DNA from 3 places in the Aromatoleum evansii genome. Region 3 is predicted to be linked to each of the others. Evidence: predicted binding sites of a transcription regulator. Region 3 holds the regulator's gene; each other region holds the start of a gene.

Evidence for each region. Region 3 encodes FliA, which starts transcription of late flagellar genes. Its sites were predicted from a motif close to CTAAAGTTNNNNNNNNNNNNGCCGNTA; they were not measured.
Region 1: the regulator FliA is predicted to act here: its motif matches at 2,676-2,702, upstream of U5817_RS24780 (homoserine O-acetyltransferase).
Region 2: the regulator FliA is predicted to act here: its motif matches at 2,642-2,668, upstream of U5817_RS05355 (chemotaxis protein).

What each region holds. Positions count from the first base shown of each region.
Region 1 is NZ_CP141259.1:5,292,395-5,297,096, forward strand. It holds gene U5817_RS24765 (PTS sugar transporter subunit IIA) at 86-469, shown strand; gene U5817_RS24770 (HPr family phosphocarrier protein) at 477-746, shown strand; gene ptsP (phosphoenolpyruvate--protein phosphotransferase) at 751-2,481, shown strand; gene U5817_RS24780 (homoserine O-acetyltransferase) at 2,805-3,932, shown strand; gene metW (methionine biosynthesis protein MetW) at 3,935-4,522, shown strand; gene U5817_RS24790 (hypothetical protein) at 4,696-4,702, opposite strand, start outside.
Region 2 is NZ_CP141259.1:1,190,066-1,194,767, reverse strand. It holds gene cheZ (protein phosphatase CheZ) at 1-167, opposite strand, end outside; gene cheY (chemotaxis response regulator CheY) at 202-603, opposite strand; gene U5817_RS05360 (chemotaxis protein) at 638-1,594, opposite strand; gene U5817_RS05355 (chemotaxis protein) at 1,607-2,575, opposite strand; gene U5817_RS05350 (chemotaxis protein CheB) at 2,772-3,404, opposite strand; gene U5817_RS05345 (CheR family methyltransferase) at 3,388-4,281, opposite strand; gene motB (flagellar motor protein MotB) at 4,438-4,702, opposite strand, start outside.
Region 3 is NZ_CP141259.1:4,253,144-4,257,845, reverse strand. It holds gene flhF (flagellar biosynthesis protein FlhF) at 1-596, shown strand, start outside; gene U5817_RS19955 (MinD/ParA family protein) at 598-1,413, shown strand; gene U5817_RS19950 (RNA polymerase sigma factor FliA) at 1,524-2,303, shown strand; gene U5817_RS19945 (flagellar motor protein) at 2,329-3,069, shown strand; gene motD (flagellar motor protein MotD) at 3,080-3,946, shown strand; gene ybaL (YbaL family putative K(+) efflux transporter) at 3,969-4,702, opposite strand, start outside.

The DNA.
Region 1 (4,702 bases), 1.0 Mb from region 3:
CCGCCGCCGGGTCGCCGCCGTGCCCGAAGATACGCGCGGCAGGGAGCACGTCGGCTAGAATCCCCTGAACTAGCGCGACGACACCATGATCGGCATCTTCCTCATCACCCACGGCACGCTCGGCGAGGCGCTGATCCAGTGCGCCTGCCACGTGCTGAACAAGCGCCCCGACAACGTCATCCAGCTCGGCCTGTCGGGCCAGGACGATCCGCTGGACATCCTGCCCGAGGCGCGGCGCTTGCTCGCAACGGTCGACAAGGGCCATGGCGTCGTGATACTCACCGATATCTATGGCGCCACCCCCGCAAACGTCGCGCTGAAATTGCTGGAACCAGGGCGCGTCGAAGGCATCGCCGGCGTGAACCTGCCGATGCTGCTGCGGGTGCTGACCTACCGGGAAAGGGACATGAACACGCTCGTCGAACGCGCCATCACCGGCGGCTGCGAGGGCGTGCTGCACATGAAGTGAGAGGGACATGCCGAGAGCGGAAGTCGAAATCATCAACAAGCTGGGCCTGCATGCACGTGCGTCGGCAAAACTGACGCAGCTCGCAAGCAGCTTCGGGGCCGACATCTGGCTCGAGCGCAACGGGCGTCGCGTGAACGCCAAGAGCATCATGGGCGTCATGATGCTCGCCGCCGCGCGCGGCGCGACGATCGCGGTCGAGACCGCAGGCCAGGACGAGGACAAGGCGCTGGAGGCGATCCTCGGCCTGATCGCGGACCGCTTCGGCGAAGGGGAATAAGCCGATGCCCTTCACCATCCACGGGCTCCCCGTCTCGCAGGGCATCGCGATCGGCCACGTGCATCTGGTGTCGCACGCGATGCTGGAGGTGAACCACTACCACGTCGCGGCGAAGTACCTGCCCGAGGAGGTGGAGCGCCTGAACGAGGCGGTGGCGACCGTGCAGGGCGAGCTGGTGGGGCTGAAGGCTGCAGCCACGGCCGGCCAGCCGCACAGCGAGGTCGGCGCCTTCGTCGACCTGCAGCTGATGATGCTGGGCGACCCGATGCTGATCGACGGCGCGCGCACGCTGATCGCCGAACGTCGCTGCAACGCCGAATGGGCACTGGTGCAGCAGATGGAGATGGTGGTCGAGCAGTTCGAGCAGATCGAGGACCCCTACCTGCGCGAGCGCAAGGCCGACGTCGTGCAGGTGATCGAGCGCATCGTGAAGGTGCTGCTGGGCCACCCCGGACACCTGCCGCCGAAGCGTCGCGACGGGCTGGGCACGATCATCGTCGCGCACGACCTGTCGCCGGCCGACACCATCGGATTCCGCGATCACAACATCGGCGGCTTCGTCACCGACGTCGGCGGCCCGACCAGCCACACGGCGATCGTCGCGCGCAGCCTGCGCATCCCGGCGGTCGTGGGCCTGCACCACATCCGCCAGCTCGTCGAGGAGGACGAGCTGCTGATCATCGACGGCACGCGCGGGGTCGTGATCGTTGCGCCCGACGAGCGCATCGTCGAGGAATACCGCCTGCGCCGCAGCGAGCTGGAGCTGGAACGCTCGAAGCTCAACCGCCTGAAGGACACGCCCGCGACGACCCTCGACGGCGAGGACGTCAAGATGCTGGCGAACATCGAGGGGCCCAAGGACCTCAACCAGGTGAAGGCGGTCAATGCCGACGGCGTGGGCCTGTACCGCACCGAGTTCCTGTTCATCGGCCGCGACTCGCTGCCCGACGAGGACGAGCAGTACGAGGCGTATCGCACGGTGCTGAAGTCGCTGGCGGGCAAGCCGGTGACGATCCGCACCTTCGACGTTGGCGCCGACAAGGCGCTGAACGGCGTCAGTGCGCGCTTCGAGCCGAATCCGGCCTTGGGGCTGCGCGCGATCCGCTACTCCCTGGCCGAACCGCAAATGTTCCTGACGCAGCTGCGCGCGCTGCTGCGCGCCTCGGTGCATGGCAAGCTGCGCATCATGATCCCGATGCTCGCGCACGCGCACGAGATCGACCAGTCGCTGCAGCTGATCGCGAAGGCCAAGGCGGAGCTCGACGCGGAGGGGCTGAAGTACGATCCACGCGTCGAGATCGGCGGGATGATCGAGGTGCCGGCGGCGGCGCTGGCGCTGGGGATGTTCATCCGCCGCCTGTCCTTCCTGTCGATCGGCACCAACGACCTGATCCAGTACACGCTGGCGATCGACCGCTCCGACGAGGCGGTCGTGCATCTGTACGACCCGCTGCACCCGGCGGTGCTGAAGCTGATCGCCGGCACGATCCAGGCGGGCGCGCGCTTCGGCCTGCCGGTGTCGGTGTGCGGCGAGATGGCGGGCGACCCGGCCTACACGCTGCTGCTCTTGGGCATGGGACTGCGCAACTTCTCGATGCACCCCGGCCACATCCTCGAGATCAAGCAGCAGGTGCTGCGCGCCGACCTCAATGAGCTGGCGCCGCGCGTGCAGCGCATCCTCAAGATGGACGAGCAGGCGAAGGTGCGGGATGCGGTGATGCGGTTGGCGGGGTGAGGCGTGGCCGTGGGAGCGGCTTCGTGTGGGAGCGGCTTCGTGTGGGAGCGGCTTCGTGTGGGAGCGGCTTCGTGTGGGAGCGGCTTCAGCCGCGAAGCAGCGGTATTGCGGAGTGATCCGCCCATTCGCGGCTGAAGCCGCTCCCACAGGAAACTCCCACAGTACGCGGGCGTTTGACAATTGATCCCGCGCACGCTAATTTTTGTGCCTTAGCGCCGATTTGAACCACAGCTTGCGGGCGCTCAATAAATCCGGCTAAAGCGAGGACGACCCAGTCCGCGTTTCGCAGCCGGCTGGGTTTTTTCGTTTACAAGAACACGACCATGATCCAACCCCAATCCGTCGGAGTCGTCGTCCCGCAGCGGGCGCGGTTCACCGACCCGCTGCCGCTGCGCAGCGGGGGCACGCTGCCCGAATACGAGCTGGTCTACGAGACCTATGGCGAACTGAACGCGGACCGCAGCAACGCGGTGCTCGTGTGTCACGCGCTGTCCGGCTCGCACCATGTCGCCGGCCACTATGCCGACGCGCCTAAGAACATCGGCTGGTGGGACAACCTCGTCGGCCCCGGCAAACCGCTCGACACGCGCAAGTTCTTCGTCATCGGGGTGAACAACCTCGGCGGCTGCCACGGCTCGACCGGGCCGATGTCGATCAACCCGGCCACCGGCGAGCCCTGGGGCGCGGATTTCCCCTTCGTGACGGTGGAGGACTGGGTCGAGGCGCAGGCACGGCTCGCCGACCGGCTCGGCATCACGCGCTTCGCGGCGATCGTCGGCGGCAGCCTGGGCGGCATGCAGGCGCTGTCGTGGACGCTGCAATACCCGGAACGCGTCGCGAACGCCGTGGTGATCGCGTCGGCGCCCAAGCTCACGGCGCAGAACATCGCCTTCAACGAGGTCGCGCGCCAGGCGATCCTGTCCGACCCGGAGTTCCACGGCGGCCACTACTACGCGCATGGCGTGGTGCCGACGCGCGGCCTCAAGCTCGCGCGCATGGTCGGCCACATCACCTATCTTTCCGATGACGCGATGGGCGACAAGTTCGGCCGCAGCCTGCGCCACGGCAAGGCGATCTACAGCTACGACGTGGAGTTCGAGATCGAGTCCTACCTGCGCTACCAGGGCGACAAGTTCGCGGGCTTCTTCGACGCCAACACCTACCTGCTGGCGACCAAGGCGCTGGACTATTTCGATCCGGCCTTCGAGCACGGCGGCAACCTGCCGGCGGCGCTGGCGCGCGCGACGGCGGATTTCCTGGTCGTGTCCTTCAGCACCGACTGGCGCTTCTCGCCCGCGCGGAGCCGAGAGATCGTCTATGCGCTGCTGCACAACCAGCGCAACGTCAGCTACGCGGAGATCGAGAGCGACGCCGGGCACGATTCCTTCCTGCTCGACGAAGCGCAGTACCACGCGCTGCTCACCGCCTACTTCGACCGCATCAAGGTTTAGCCATGTCCTACCGTTACGACTACGAAGTCATCACCCAGTGGATCGCGCCGGGGGAGAAGGTGCTCGACCTCGGCTGCGGCGACGGCAGCCTGCTCAAGCATCTCGCGGAGGTGCGCCAAGTGCAGGGTTACGGCGTCGAGAATGACCCGGACAAGCTGCTCGCATGCACGAGGAACGGCGTCAACGTGATCCAGATGGACATGGAGAAGGGGCTCGCCGGGATCGAGGACGGCTTCTTCGACCACGTGATCATGAGCCTGTCGCTGCAGGCGATGCACAACACGCAGGGCATCCTCGTGGAGATGCTGCGCGTGGCGCGCGAGGCGGTGGTGAGCTTCCCGAACTTCGGCTACTGGCGTCATCGCCAGAGCATCCTCAACGGCCGCATGCCCGTGTCGGAGAGCCTGCCGCACCAGTGGTTCAACACGCCCAACGTGCGCTTCTTCACGATCTCGGACTTCGATGCGCTGTGCGAGATGAACGGCATCGCGGTGCGCGAGCGGCTGGCCTTCGACGAGGGCAAGCTGATTCTGGACGAGCCGAACTTCCTCGCCAGCGTCGCGGTGTACCGGCTCGGCCGCGCGGGCTGAGGGCGCTGCTTTCCCCTGCAGGAGCGGCCCCGGGGTTTGTTTGTGGGAACAGCTTCGGAGTTTTTCTGTGGGAGCGGCTTCAGCCGCGAATTGGCCGTGCAGGGTGCGGCGGCGCCCATTCGCGGCTGAAGCCGCTCCCACAATGCGGGCCCCGGCCAGGGCCGGGGTGCTTTTCAGCCG
Region 2 (4,702 bases), 2.3 Mb from region 3:
AGTTCGGCATCATCGCCGCCGGAATCGCCCGCCGCAGAGGGGGCGGGAGCAGGCGCTGGCCGCACTGCCGCCGGCGCCGGCTGCGCCTGAGTGTTCGCGATGCTGTCGAACAGGGCCTGGAGTTCGTCCGAATCCCCGACCTCGTCCTGTTTCAGCTTCTTCGCCATTATCGGCCTCCCTGATCGTTTCTTTTCCCGCCCCTCAGGCGGTGGCCTTCTTGCCCATTTTTTCGAAGATCTTTTCCAGCTTTTCCGACATCGTCGCCGCAGTGAAGGGCTTGACGATGTAGCCGCTGGCGCCGGCCTGAGCCGCAGCGATGATGTTTTCCTTCTTCGCCTCGGCAGTGACCATCAGCACCGGCAGGTGGCGCAGATGCGGAGTCTGGCGGATCGTCTGCAGCAGCGTCAGCCCGTCCATGTTGGGCATGTTCCAGTCGGTCACGACGAAGTCGAACGGCGCGCTGTTGAGCTTCTGCAGCGCGACCGCGCCGTCCTCGGCCTCGTCGACGTTGGTGAAGCCCAGCTCCTTGAGCAGGTTGCGCACGATGCGGCGCATGGTCGAGAAATCGTCGACGACGAGGAATTTCATCTTGGGGTCGGACATTCTTGTATCTCCGTAATCTTGCGCACGACCCGGGTCAGCCTTGATGACCCCGGGTCAGCAGCGGACGCAGGGTGTCTGCGAGCGCATCGGCGTCGAATTTTGCCACGTAGGCGTCCACACCGACCCGCTTTCCCATCGCCCGGTTTGCTTCCGACGACAGCGAGGAGTGCATCACGACCGGGATGCCGTCGAAGCGGCTGTCGGCCTTGATGTTGCGCGTCAACACGTACCCGTCCATCTCCGGCATCTCGGCATCGACGAGGATCAGGTCGAGCTCGTCGCTCACCCGGTGGCCGATCTGCTGCGCATGGCTGGCCATGCCCTGCAGGCGCGTCCAGGCCTCCAGGCCATTGACCGCATGCTTGTGCCTGACCCCCAGCTTGTCGAGCACTTCGGCGATCTTGCGTCGCGCGACGCCCGAGTCGTCGACGTAGAAGACCTCATAGTCCTCGCCGTCCGGGATCGGCGCGATGTTGCCGACCACCGCATCGCCGAAGGTCGTCGCCAGCACCGTCTCTACATCGACGATGGACACCAGCTTGCCGTCGGGCAGCTCGGTGATCGCGGTAATGTAGTTGTGCACGTTGCTCGAGACGTTGTCCGGAGCACGCACCTTGTCCCAGTCGACGCGGATGATGCGGTCGACCCCGGCCACGAGGAAACCGAGGGTGCGCTTGCTGTATTCGGTGACCATCATCGAACCGCCGAGCGGTTCGCCCGGCCGCGCGAGGCCGAGGATCTTAGCCAGCGAGAGCACCGGGATGACGTTGCCGCGCAGCGAGATCAGCCCCTCCACGCCCGCCGGCATGTTTGGCGCGCGCGTGATGAAGGGCGTTGCCGATACCTCGCGCACCTTGAACACGTTGATGCCGAAGGTTTCCGTGGTTCCGAGCGAGAACAGCAGGATCTCCATGCGGTTCGAGCCGGCCAGGCTGGTGCGGCCATCGACGACGTTGAGCACGCCGTTTTCTTCGGTCTGGTAACTGGACATGGCGAGGATTCCTCAGGATGCGCGGACTTGCTGCTCGGTGCAGTTGAGCAGGCGGCGCAGCGTCTCGGCGAGACGCTGAGGTTCAAACTTGGGAACGTATTCATCGACACCGACCGACTTGCCGAGCTGCTGGTTCGACATGCCGGACAGCGACGAGTGCATGATCACGGGGATGCCCGCAAAACGCGGGTCGGACTTGATCGACTTGGTCAGGATGTAGCCGTCCATCTCGGGCATCTCGACGTCGGTGAGCACCAGGCTGACCACGTCACTGACCTTGCGCCCGGTGGATTCGGCGAAGCGTGCCGCCTTCTGCAGCTCTTCCCACGCCATGCGGCCGTTGATCGACCCCACGTAGGGCACACCCAGGACATCGAGCGTGCGTTCGATCTGACGGCGCGCCACCGAGGAGTCGTCGGCGAAATACACCGTGTGCGTACTTCCCTCGATCGGCTCGATCCCCTTGAAGAGATACTGGTCGTCCTGGGTCGTCGTCTCGGCGAGGACCTTCTCGACATCCAGCATCATGACCAACTTGTTGTCCTTGAGCTCGGTGACCGCCGTGACCAGCCCGCCCATGTTGGCCGTGAGCATGTCCGGGGGCACGCGCATCTGCGCCCAGTCGAGGCGCAGGATCGTGTCGACTGCCTCGACCAGGAAGCCCTGCGTGTGGCCGTTGTATTCGGTGACGATCATGATGTCGCGCCGGGCGTCAGCCCCGACGCCGACGTAGCGGCCGAGATCGACGACGGGCACCAGCACGCCGCGCAGGCTGACCATCCCTTCGACCGAGGACGGCATCTCCGGTGCCGCGGTGATGGCTGGCGTACGCATCACCTCGCGCACCTTGAACACGTTGATGCCGAAGGTTTCACGACGTCCCGTGCGCTGATCCACGCCGAGCGTGAACAGCAGTATCTCCAGCTTGTTCGTTCCGGCCAGGCGCGTGCGTGCCTCGATATTCTTGAACAGTTCGGACATTTCACTCTCCGCGTTACGCGGCAATATGATCGGAGCGGCGTCCCTGCGCCGTGATTACAATCAAGATAACGTCAGTGACCTGAAATACTTGAGGCGCGGCATCAGAGATTTTCCGCCGCTTTCCTGCCAGTCGCCCATTCTCGCACTATGGTCGCCGTCCCGGTGGCTCGCGTCCGCCCGCAACCCCGATTCACGCCTAGACATCTCGCACACCCCCGGGCATCGTCTGCCGCAGTGCATGATGCGCGATTTCGTCGAGCGGGACGACCTCGCACGCGGCTCCGATCATCGCCGCCTCGCGCGGCATGCCGTACACGACGCAGGTGCCGGCATCCTGGGCGATGGTCCACGCCCCCGCTCGCCGCATCTCGAGCAGGCCCCGCGCGCCGTCCTTGCCCATTCCCGTGAGCAGGACCCCCACCGCCGCCGCCCCCACCTGCGCGGCCGCCGACGAGAACAGCGCATCGACCGAAGGCCGGTGTCGATTCACGGGATCGGCGCGCGACAGCTCACACTGCAGACCGCCTGTCGGCCCGCGCCGCACCAGCAGGTGCGAATGCCCCGGCGCGATGTAGGCCGTACCCGGCAACACCGACTCACCGTGCTCGGCCTCCTTGACCCTCACCGCGCAGAGTCCGTCGAGGCGTCGCGCAAAGGCGCCGGTGAACATTTCGGGCATGTGCTGCACGATAAGGATCGGCGGCGAATTCTGCGGCACGCCGAGCAGGACCTGCTTGATCGCCTCGGTGCCGCCGGTCGACGCCCCGATGAAGATGACGCGGCCGGAGGGCACATGCCCCGCGGACAGCGGTCTAGTTGCCGTCTGCATCGGTGCGCTGATAGACGGTGCGCCCGGTCGAACGGAACAGGTCCGCCGCATGCATGAAGCTCTCGGAATGGCCGGCGAACAGCGCGCCGTCCTTGCGCAGCAAGGGCACGAAACGCTTGAGAATGCCGTACTGGGTCGTCTTGTCGAAGTAGATCATGACGTTGCGACAGAAGATCGCATCCAGCGGCCCCTGCACCGGCCATACCGGATCGAGGAGGTTGATGCGCCTGAAACTCAACAGTCGCTTCAGCTCCGGGCGCACGCGATGCTCGCCGGCCCCTGTCCCCCGTTCGAAATAGCGCCGCAGCATGTCAGGCGCCATGCGCGCCACGCGGTCGTCGCGATAGACGCCGCGCTCGGCATGCGCGAGGACGCTGGTATCGATGTCGCTGGCGAGGATGTGCACCGGCGGATTGAGCGAATTGAACGCCTCGCACGCCGTGATCGCGAGCGAGTACGGCTCCTCGCCGGTGGACGCCGCATTGCACCAGATGCGAATCGTGCGGCGTTCGGCAATGCGCCGCATGCGCTCGGCGAGGATGTCGAAATGGTGCGACTCGCGGAAGAACGAGGTGAGATTGGTCGTCAGTGAATTGACGAAGGTCTCCCATTCGGTGCGATCGCGCTCGAGGCGGCCGATGTACTGGGCAAAGCTGCGGTCGCCGCATGCGCGCAAGCGGCGCGCGAGCCGGCTGTACACCATGTCCAGCTTCGCCGGGGACAGGACGATGCCCGCATGGTCGTAGATCAGTTTGCGGATGCGTTCGAAATCGGCCTGCGTCAGTTCGAATTCGCGCTCGCCGGCCGCCGACAAAGCCGACGCGGCGGCCGCAGCCGCCAGCGCGGCGAGCCCCGGCGCGGACATCGACGCGGACATCGTCGCAGCACTCGGCCGGACCGGACCGTCCGCCGCCGGGCGACCCGCAATGACGGGCGTTGCCGGCTTGCGGCCGAAGGGAGAGTCACCAGCAGGCATCTTCAGATCACCTCGAGGCCCGCTTCGGGGCGGCAGCGCATTGCATGAACCCTCGCATCAGGGCGACTTGACGGGCGGCAAGGGGAGCGGCAACGCACTGCGCCCCCTCGGCGGCGTCGCGGGCGCCTGGCTCCTGCTCTCGATATTCTCGCGCAACTCCGTGCCGTCGAGCGGCGCGGACGAACCGATGTCGAGCGCGCCGGCCTGGTTGCGCACGGCCTCCTCCGTCCTCTTGTTCATCACGATGATGCTTATGCGACGGTTCATTGGATGGAGCAGGTCGTCCTTGAGCAGCGGCACCATGTCTGCGAGCCCCACGACG
Region 3 (4,702 bases):
CGAAACTCGCGGCACGCTGCGTGGTGCGCCACGGCGCCGACCGGCTGGCACTGATCACGACCGACGGCTACCGCATCGGGGCGCAGGAGCAGCTGCGCATCTACGGGCGCATCCTCGGCGTGCCGGTGTTTTCGGTACGCGACGCCGCCGACCTGCGCCAGACCCTCGCCGAGCTGCGCAACAAGCACATGGTGCTGATCGACACGATGGGCATGAGCCAGCGCGACAAGATGGTCGCCGAGCAGGCCGCGATGCTGACCGGTGCCGGCGACGTGCGCCGCCTGCTGCTGCTCAATTCGACCTGCCGTGGCGACACGCTCGCGGACGTCGTGCGTGCCTACAGCGGGCCGGACCTGGCTGGTTGCGTGCTGACCAAGGTGGATGAGGCGGCATCGCTCGCTCCGGCCCTGGATGTGGCCGTGCGTAACGAACTCAACGTCTTCTATGTCGCCAACGGCCAGCGCGTGCCGGAGGATCTGCACCTGCCGAATCGTGCCTACCTGCTGCATCGCGCGCTGCGCGAGCAGTCCGACGAGTCGCCGTGGAAGCTGCAGGGCGACGAGGCGGCCCTGATGCTGGCGGCTGGCGGAGTCTGACATGATCGACCCGCGTGAAGACCAGGCTGCCGGGCTGCGGCGTCTGTTCCGGCGCGCTCCTCCGACGGTCGTCGCGCTGTACGCGACCGGGCGCCGGCGTGCGCATGTGGCGCTGCAGGCGGCGCATCGCATCGCGGGGCACGGCCGGCGCGTGCTGTTGCTCGACGAGGCGCAGGGCGAGGATTCGCTGGCCGGGGTGCTCGGCCTGCCTGCGGGAGGCGACCTGCTGGGCGTGCTCGGTGGTCGCAGTTCTGTTCGGGAACTCGTCCAGCCGGTACCGGGTCTGCTCGGGCGCGTGCCGGTGGCGGCCTGCGCGCTCGCTCTGCCGCTCCTCGATGGCGAGCGGCGCGACTGCGTGCTCGATGCGCTGCGGACGCTGCAGCGCCCGGCGAATTTCATCCTGATCCACTCGGCGTGCGAGAGCGCTGCCGACCCGTCGCCCTTCGCGCTGGCGGCACCGCGCCGTCTGGTCGTCGCCGAGGCGAGCCGCAGCGGCGCGACCGACGCCTACCAGGTGATCAAGCGCCTCGCCGCGGCCGGCGCGGGTTCGCTGCACGTGGCGGTGTGCGGGGCGCGCGGGCGAGCCGACGCCACGGCCTTCTTCCACAGCCTGAGCGAGCTCGTGCGCCGCCACGTCGGCGTGCCGCTCGCCTGGCTGGGCGAGGTCGAGCGCGACGAGTTGGCGGCGGGCTTGGGGCAGGGCGCGGCGGAGGCGTCTGCGCGCGATGCCGAGGCCGCCTTCCTGCGGCGCCTCGCGACGTTTGGCAACGTACAGGCCGGCGCGGCGGCGGAGCGGGGGAGGCCGACATGGGATTGAGTGCGTACCCGTTTGGCAAAAGCGGGTCGGCTGCGGGACAATGGAAGTCCGCCGGTTTGCCCCCATGTCCGGAACCCCGTCCAGGACGGAAGAAGATACAGGCGAAGTGGATGTACGACGCAGCGGGTAATCTCGACAAGAACCATCTGGTGGAGGCCTATGCCCCGCTGGTCAAGCGCATCGCCTACCACCTGATGGCGAAGCTGCCGGCCAGCGTGCAGATGGACGACCTGATCCAGAACGGCATGATGGGCCTGCTGGACGCGATCGGCCGCTACGAGGACGGACTGGGCGCACAGTTCGAGACCTATGCGGTGCAGCGCATCCGCGGCGCGATGCTCGATGGCCTGCGCGAGAACGACTGGCTGCCGCGCAGCATGCGGCGCGACATGCGCCGCATCGAGTCGGCGGTGCACGAACTGGAACAACGCCACGGACGCCAGCCGTCCGAGGCGGAACTCGCCGAACTGCTGGGCATGCCGCTCGCCGATTACCAGCGCATGCTGCAGGACGCCCGTGGCTACCAGCTGGTGCATTTCGAGGACTTCACCGACGGCGAGGGCGAGGACTACTTCGAGCGCCATCTGGGCGAGCACGAATCGAATCCGGCCGACATCCTCGAGGAGGCCGACATGCGCAGCGCGCTCGTGCGGGCGATCGAGGATCTGCCCGAGCGCGAGAAGCTGATGATGGCCTTGTACTACGACGAGGAGCTCAACCTGCGCGAGATCGGCGAGGTGCTGGGCGTGTCCGAGTCGCGCGTGTGCCAGCTGCACAGCCAAGCCGTGGCGCGACTGCGTGCGCGCATCCTGGGCAGCGCCGGGCCGGCCGGGACTGCGACCAAGGCGCGCCGCGGACGGCCGCCCAAGAATCCTCCGTCCGGCAGCTGAGCAGGCCGGCCGAGGGACTGCGGACATGGACAAGATCAGCGTCGTAGGGCTCACCTTGGGCATCGCCGCCCTGATCATGGGGCAGGTGATCGAGGGGGGGCATATCGCATCGCTCCTGCAGCCCACCGCCTTCCTCATCGTGATCGGCGGCACACTGGGCGCCGTGATGCTGCAAAGCCCGCTGAAGGTCTTCCGTGAGGGCATGCGCATGACCCGCTGGGTCTTCGTGCCGCCGCCGGCTAGCCATGCGGCGCTGATCCGGCAGGCGACGAGTTGGAGCCAGATCGCGCGCAAGGAAGGGCTGCTGGCGCTGGAGGCGCAGATCCCGCGCATCAGCGATTCGTTCACCCGCAAGGGACTGCAGCTCCTCGTCGATGGCGTGGAGCCGCAGCGCCTGCGCGAGGTGCTGGAGGTCGAGATTGACGCATGGGCGGCACAGATGCGCCAGGGCGCGCGCATCTGGGAAGCCGCAGGCGGCTACGCGCCGACGCTGGGCATCCTCGGCGCGGTGCTGGGCCTGATCCACGTGATGGAGAACCTGACCGATCCGTCGAAGCTGGGCGCCGGCATTGCGGTGGCCTTCGTCGCCACCGTGTATGGCGTGGGTTTCGCCAACCTCGTCTTCCTGCCGATGTCGAAGAAGCTCATGGCCTACGTTGCCGACGGGGTGTCGCAGCGCGAGATGCTCGTGGACGGGCTGGTCGGCATCGCCAACGGCGACAATCCGCGCATCATCGAGAGTCGCATGCAGGGCTACATCGCCTGAGCGTGCCGCGATGCGACGCCACCGCAGACACCGCCAGCTGGACGACGCGAACCACGAGAATCACGATCGCTGGCTCGTGTCCTACGCGGACTTCATCACCCTGCTGTTCGCGTTCTTCGTCGTGATGTACTCGCTGTCGTCGGTGAACGAGGGCAAGTACCGCGTGCTGTCCGATTCGCTGATCAACGCCTTCCGCAACATCACCGTGAATGTACCGGGCGATCCGGTCATCGCCCCGCCGCCGGCCGTCGCGCCGCCCAAACCCGCGCCGCTGTCGCCGAATCCCGACGAGGAGGTCGAGAGGCGGCGTCGTGCCGAGTACAAGCGCATGACGACGATGGCCGAGGACATCCGGCGCGTGCTGGAGCCGCTCACCCAGGGGGGGCAGGTGCGCGTGGCCGAGGGGGCGCGCGGGATCTCGGTGGAAATCAACGCCCGGGTGCTGTTTGCGCCGGGCGATGCGGTGCTCGCGGCGCCTGCGGTGACGGCCCTGCGGGCGGTGGCCGAGGTGCTGGCGCGGGCCGAGTTTCCGGTGACGGTGGAAGGGCACACCGACAACCTGCCGATACGCACCGGGCGCTTCCCGTCGAACTGGGAGCTGTCCGCGGTGCGTGCATCCACGGTCGTGCGACTCTTCATCGAGTCGGGCGTGCGTGGCGACCGTCTCACTGCGGCGGGTTACGCGGACCAGCGTCCGCTCACCGACAACACCAACGAGGAGGGTCGTGCGCGCAACCGGCGCGTGACGATCCTGATCGAGTCGATGGTCGGCGAGCCGCCGCCGCGCGGGCCGGGGCAGATCCGCGAGGGCGATCCGATCCGTGCGATCCTGCCGGGCGAGGCGGCCGAAAGCGAGGAAACGCCCCCCGCCCGTTGAGGGCGCGCGGCACGCCCGTGTTTCAGGCGCCGGCGTGCGGGATGAAGCGTTCCAGCACGTGCCCAGTCATCCCCTTCGCGAGCTCCTCCTCTCCGTAGAAGATCGTGCCGATGCCTTCGTTGCGCAGCAGCCGCGAGTCGTCCTCGCTGTGGGTGCGCAGGACGATCTCGATCGCCGGATTGAGCGCGCGCGCAGTGGCGACCATGGGGCGGACGTTGACGGGGTCGGGCGTGGCGATCACCAGCATCGCCGCGTTGGCGATGTGGGCCTGGATCAGCACCGCCGGTTCGGACGCGTCGCCCGCGACCGCCGCCACGCCTTCGCTGCGCAGCTGTTCGACCTGTTCGCGGTTCTGTTCGGCGACGACGAAGGGGATGCCGCGCGCGGAGAGGGCTTGCGCGATGCGCCGGCCGACGCGCCCGTAGCCGACCAGCACGACCTGGCCTTCGAGGTACTGGCGCGCAGTGGTGGTCGGCAGTTCGGCGTACGGGTCTTCGCGGCGCTCGAGCCGCCGTGCGAACTCGGAGTGCTTCAGCGTCCACTCGCGGATCGGTTTTACCGTCGCGAACACCAGCGGATTCAGCGCGATCGAGATCAGCGCGCCGGCGAGCACGAGGCTCATGCCGGTCTGCGGCAGCAGGCCCAGCGACAGCCCCAGCCCGGCGAGGATGAAGGAGAACTCGCCGATCTGCGCGAGGCTGGCCGCGACCGTGAGTGCGGTGTTGAGCGGATAGCGGAACGCGAGCACCAGCGCCA